DNA from 2 places in the Shewanella psychrophila genome. Region 2 is predicted to be linked to the other one. Evidence: predicted binding sites of a transcription regulator. Region 2 holds the regulator's gene; the other holds the start of a gene.

Region 1 (3,218 bases), 2.5 Mb from region 2:
TGCCTGCTTCAGATTGAACGTCTTTAATTCTTCCTGACTCTGCTGGGCTGCTACTGTCTTAAATTTCTGTATTAAGGTGCTAGCCTTAGTGATATTACTGACTATTAACTCACAACTCTCCTGGTACTCTTCTAATATTGCGTTGATCTCCTCTAAGGTGGTGGTCTCACCATGAATAAGTAGCAGCAACTCTTCGATATGAACAAGCTGAGAGGTAGCGGCTGTTAAACAGATCCCTATCGGGGTATTAATTTCGTGGGCTACCCCAGAGACTAGACCTCCTAATGCTGCCATTTTTTCCTGTTCGACTAACACTTCCTGAGCTCGCTTTAATACTAAGAGAGATTGTTCTAGTTCTTGAGTTCTTTCCTTTACTTGTCTCGCCAGTTCCTCTTTGTAACTGGTTTCTAAGGCTAATAATCTTTCTCTGTCGGTTAACGCATCCTGCAGTTCCTGTTTCGATTTCTTGATGTCGGAAAATGAGGTTCTTAACTGTTGTTGCATGGTATTTATTGCTAATGATACTTGATGGAACTCGTCTCCTTTCTTATTGTTTTGATCGAATTTTAGCGGCTCAAAAGGGCTATCTAGATCTAATCGTTTACAATACTGGCTGAGCTGATGTAAGTGTCTAGCGACCATGAACCACACAAGAAAAAGTATAAAACCTGCGACTATAAATGTCTTTATGGCGTTGGAGAGTAAAATGATGATGGCTCTGTCCAGCAGTTTATCGTAAACGGCTTTTAGGTCTGCTTGAACCAATAAGGTGCCGACAGGAATGCTGTCGTTGCCAGAGCTATAGAAGAGCTCGAAGGTTTTTTCTATGGTGTTTTCAGGTGTCGGTGTACCTGAGATCCAGACTTGACCGCTATCATCATTGATTGAAATATAGGTGATGTCGGGGAGCTGAATCAAGCCATTAAGTTGAGTGTTTATTAATCTTTCATCTATTACCCAGATGCTTGCCGCCAGCACGTCTAAGTTAACTTTTTCGATACTGGTAAATTGTCGAGTTATACGATCGACATCGCCTTTATAGTCATTGACCAGTTGAAAACCTGTGGTGATCAAGGTGATTAATGAACTAAATAAAATGATAGATATTGTTAATTTTCGGCCTATCTGGCTTTTGATTAATCTGCTAGTAAAAGTATGCATGGACCCTTTTCTTGAGCATTGAAAACTAAGTCAGACTTGCTCACTTTCGCCTTCGAACTGTGTCAAAGTAAGCATCCCTCCATAAGCATAGTCTGACAATTACCAATTGAGTGACTTAGTGGCTTAAAAATTAACAAAAAATCCTATTTATTGGCAATCTATATTTTTAGTAAATTAGTGGCATTAATTTTGCTTTTAATTTACTTAAGTACAGGTTTTTGACACTAGGTATTCTTATGCAGAAAATAAAGACACAGATATTTAAGCCATCGGTCCCTAAGCAGTTGATTTTCAGCTCTATGCTTTGGTTGGCTATCGTGAGTGGGGCCTTGCTATTTGTACCTGTAGGAATTTTGACGTCAGTTAACTTAGAAACTGTTGTCAGTGCTAACTCTCCTTTCATTGGATTAGGCTTCATTATTGGCATCGCTTACCTGATTACTCAAGTGGTGAACTATTTCTTAGATGAGGCCATCGGTGCGTTAAGATCAAAACGGACTATTGAAATAATCGAGGAGAAAGTGAGGCTTTTAGATCCGACTGAACGGGCTCTGTTGCGTGAGTTTTTTCTTCAGGGGGAGACTATCTTGACCCTGCCACAAAATGAGCCAGCGGTTAAAAGTCTGCTGGCGGCGAACATCATTGAGCTATTAGGTAATCAGAAAAACTATGCTATACAAGGGTCTACAGCAGATTACAAAATTTCTATGCGTGCAAGGATTTACCTGAATCGACAAGTGTTAAGATTGCCGGTTGGAGAGCCCAGCCAAGAAGAGATGCAAAACTTGATTAAAGCCAGACCAACCTTTGCTAATAATGTGGTGGGCCCAAGAAAGCACGCCGCTTAATAGCCTGTCAGGTTTAGGCTTCGCAATATTTTTGATTTTAGGGTAAAAAATAGGGGGCAATATGCCCCCATTGCATTAGAAGTTGCACCTGTTTAAGGTGCAACTTCATCGAAAACTTGCTTATTCTGGCTTAGACTTCTGAATAAACATCCACATAAGATATCCCATGATACTTATGGTGCAGAAAATAACGATCATTGACATCAGCCCGATTGGGTTTCCAAACATCAAATCTAACCAAAAAGCCATAGTGAAATCCTCTTTCAAAAATTCATTTTATTGCATACCCCTAACCTAATCTGGTTTTGATATCAGCTTGCTGATCTCGATCAATAATCGCTCCGAATCATTATTAAATTGCGTTGATATTGTTAAAACTATGGGGTTCATCTACTTTTGCTTATTTAGTTGTCAGTGGGGAGGCATAGTGGAGGACGATAGATATGTACTATTTAATCTGATAGTAAGTTATCTGATGAATAAATACTGGGATAAGAGTGAAAATTGTTCGGTCAGTTATTTTCTGATTTTAAAGGCTTGCCATTAGTCGTCTCAAAGGTATAATGCCCGTCACTTACTGAGGTCTTAAACGATTTTAGTTAGTCTATTTGATTAAGCCGGTGTGGTGGAATTGGTAGACACGACGGATTCAAAATCCGTTGCTTTCGAGCGTGACGGTTCAAGTCCGTCCTCCGGTACCAATTAAATAGAGAAGCCTGCCTAGCGCAGGTTTTTTTATGTCTGAATTTTAGTCTGCTCATTTCTTCCAGACAAGAAATAGGGAGGCCAAGTCTCCCTATTGATACCTGTATTCAATCGTGTTCTAGCTCTGTAATATTTTCAGTGGTAAGCCCAACATGTCGTCTCCCGAACCAGCTAGATACCAGATAATGGCTATGAGTGCCCCAACGGTGAAAAAGTACCAAATAGTTGAGAATACCTGTCCATACCTGTCTAGAGGTAACAAGTGACTCTGATGACGTGTCTTCCACTCGAATACTATTTCTAAACTGCCTATAAGTAGCAGAAATCCCAATAGTGCAAGACCTAAGGTGTAGCTCAAGTAAACGCCCACAGCTGCTCCGGCAATACAGGTGGCTAGACCCAAGACGCTGTTCATCGAAAAGCTGATGCTTTTTAATATGTGTCCACCATCGAGTGGGAGTATAGGTAACAGGTTAAATAGGTTTAAAAGGGCGTTAAAGGCGG
Region 2 (3,218 bases):
AGTGGAAGTCACGCAAGGATCGATCAAGATCTTGGCCGACGAACTCAGAGCCTCCTCTAAAGAAGATGGCGGCGGAAAAACACTTGTCGCCATAGGTGAGCCTGCGACTTACACCCAGATAATGGAAGATGGACGTCCAGCTTCTGCCAGTGCCAAAGAAATTAGATACGAGCTATCGAGCAGAACTTTAACCTTGGTAGGCAATGCCATGCTAGAGCAAGATGGTAGCCGAGTGACAGGTAATATGATTCGCTACAACATAGCTGAGCAGCAGTTGATAGCAGAAAGTACAGGCAAGGATAGGGTCATCACCATTATTCAACCGGAAAACTATCAGGATACTAGTCAAGATAAGGCGAAAGAACCCGCCACTGAGCCACTGCCGACTCAACTACCTGAAATCAAGCAAGATGAAGATAACATTCAAGCCAAGGGGCAAGAAGAAAATACTGACGTAATTCCAACTCAGCTACCTATCATCGAGCAGGAAAAACAATGAGCCAGATGACGCTAAAGGCAGTCAATCTTGCCAAGAGTTATAAAAATAGAGCCGTGGTCCAAGATGTCAGCATCACAGTGGAAACTGGGCAGATCGTCGGTCTTTTAGGCCCAAATGGTGCGGGAAAAACGACTACTTTCTACATGGTTGTAGGCTTAGTGCAAAGTGATAAGGGTAGGATCTTGATCGATGATGACGATTTGACCTTAGATCCAATGCACTTGAGGGCAAGAAAGGGCATTGGCTATCTTCCTCAAGAAGCGAGCATATTTAGAAAGTTATCGGTTCGAGATAACATTATGGCTGTCCTGCAGACTCGTTCAGACATAGATAACAATGCCCGAGAGGAACAACTCGAGAATCTTCTGGAAGAATTTAATATTACCCACATCCGAGACAGCCAAGGCATGGCGCTCTCAGGTGGTGAACGCCGACGCGTCGAGATAGCCAGGGCCTTAGCCGCTAATCCTAAGTTTATTCTCCTAGATGAGCCCTTCGCAGGTGTGGATCCGATCTCAGTTATCGACATTAAAAAAATTATCCTGCAGCTTAAAAGTCGCGGCTTAGGTGTACTGATCACCGACCATAATGTGCGTGAAACCTTAGACGTCTGTGAACGTGCTTATATCGTCAGCCACGGAAATTTAATCGCTGAAGGTACACCTGCCGAAATCTTAGACAATCAGCAAGTACGAGCTGTGTACTTAGGTGAACAATTCAAGCTATAGTTAATCATGAGGCTCATTCTTAGCGCATCAAGAAATGAGCTATTATCGACACTCGGCTGACTCAGCCTGAGGTCTAGGGGCTCAGAGAAACCCCAAACAAGTCAAAGCAGGCTTTCTCATTTTATAATTACAATGAAGGGAATAGCGGTAAATGAAAGCGTCACTCCAGCTTAAAATGGGTCAGCAGTTAACCATGACACCACAACTGCAGCAGGCTATACGTCTATTGCAACTATCGTCGCTGGAACTGCAACAAGAAATCCAACAAGCGTTAGACTCCAACCCCCTTCTCGAACTAGATGAAGAGCAAGTCGACCCCCCGGTCAATGGTGAAGACAAGACCACTGACACAGATGACTTTAGCGCCACAGCAGAGAGCGATGGCCCACTGGACAGTTCAGCGGTTGAAACCTCTGAGGCGTTAACCCAAGATTCAATGCCTGAAGAACTCCCAATGGACACGACCTGGGATGAAGTCTACACGGCGTCTCCCAATTCGAGTTCCGGCGCAATGCGCGATGACGATATGCCCTTCCAAGGTGAGACTAGCGAAGGTTTGTATGAACATCTCGAATGGCAGAAAAATCTCACACCGTTTTCAGACAACGATCTCGCCATAGCGACGGCCATCATAGACGCCATAGATGAGAGAGGCTATCTCACTCAGAGTGTTGATGACATCCTCGAAGCCATGGGTGATCCTGAAATTGAGCAAGATGAAATAGAGGCCGTACTTAAGCGCATCCAGCACTTCGATCCCATTGGAGTTGCAGCAAGGGACCTCAGTGAATGCCTAATCATTCAGCTAGCACAATATGCCGATACAACCCCACACATAGATAACGCTAGGCTACTTATAAAAGACCACCTGGATCTGATCGCCGGCCGTGATTTCCGCCTGTTAATGCGTAAGACCAAGCTCAAGGAAGATGATCTCAAACAAGCCATTGAGTTAATCCAGACACTTAATCCCCGTCCCGGATTGGCAATTACCCCAGGAAAAGATGAATATGTCATCCCTGATGTCACTGTGACCAAGAAGAAAGGTCGCTGGGTAGTTGAGTTAAATCCAGACAATATGCCGAAGATCAATGTCAATCAACACTATGCTTCCATGGCTAAAAGCACTAAAAATCAGGCTGATGGTCAATTTATTCGAGGGCATCTACAAGAGGCAAAGTGGTTTATTAAGAGCCTTGAGAGCCGCAACGACACTTTACTGAAAGTCTCGAACTGTATCGTTAAATTCCAGCAAGGCTTCTTCGAGTATGGTGAAGAAGCCATGAAACCTATGGTATTAAACGATATAGCCGAAGCCGTTGAGATGCATGAATCCACCATTTCCCGGGTCACCACACAAAAATATATGCACACCCCTAGGGGTATATTTGAGCTGAAATATTTTTTCTCCAGCCATGTGGGGACCGATGATGGCGGAGAGTGTTCATCTACCGCTATTCGTGCTTTCATAAAGAAATTGGTCGCAGCCGAAAACCAGCAGAAGCCACTCAGCGACAGTAAGATGGCCTTGCTATTAGCGGAGCAGGGAATTAAGGTCGCCAGACGCACCATAGCTAAGTATCGTGAAGCCATGTTGATTCCACCATCGAATCAACGTAAGAGTTTGTAGAAAAAGGAAATAAGGTCATACCTAACTAACAGTTCTAGTTTAGTGACTGACCTGATTAGCTCTCATGTTGTGAGCTAATCACCAGAAGCGGCCTGTAGTCGATAATAGTTAGGCTCAACTCCTGGTATAACAGGGAATTATGTTGTGAGTTAAATCCCTAAAGATTTACCTAAAATCAACCTAAGAGTGAAACAATCGGAAACTGGAGGAGTATTTCTATGCAAATAAACCTAACTGGACACCATATAGAGATCACTAAATCGCTAAGACATTATGTCGAAGAAAAGTTCACTAAGCTTGAACGACATTTCGATCAGATCAATAATGTGCACGTTATTTTAAATGTTCAGAAAATGCAGCA

The links. The regulator sigma-54, encoded in region 2, starts transcription at its own class of promoters, with help from an activator protein. The targets are predictions, from matches to a motif close to GTTGGCACGNNNNTNGNNT.
Region 1: a site for sigma-54 is predicted at 1,338-1,356, ahead of sps_RS14330 (superinfection exclusion B family protein). Genes of this name have one in related genera too.

Annotation. Positions count from the first base shown of each region.
Region 1 covers NZ_CP014782.1:3,324,478-3,327,695, reverse strand. Annotated here, with positions in the region: gene sps_RS14335 (sensor histidine kinase) at 1-1,161, opposite strand, end outside; gene sps_RS14330 (superinfection exclusion B family protein) at 1,398-2,009, shown strand; gene sps_RS14325 (DUF3149 domain-containing protein) at 2,130-2,258, opposite strand; tRNA gene sps_RS14320 (tRNA-Leu) at 2,626-2,710, shown strand; gene sps_RS14315 (site-2 protease family protein) at 2,833-3,218, opposite strand, start outside.
Region 2 covers NZ_CP014782.1:5,852,056-5,855,273, forward strand. Annotated here, with positions in the region: partial or broken gene lptA (lipopolysaccharide transport periplasmic protein LptA) at 1-391, shown strand, start outside; gene lptB (LPS export ABC transporter ATP-binding protein) at 496-1,227, shown strand; gene sps_RS25625 (RNA polymerase factor sigma-54) at 1,379-2,857, shown strand; gene hpf (ribosome hibernation promoting factor) at 3,076-3,218, shown strand, end outside.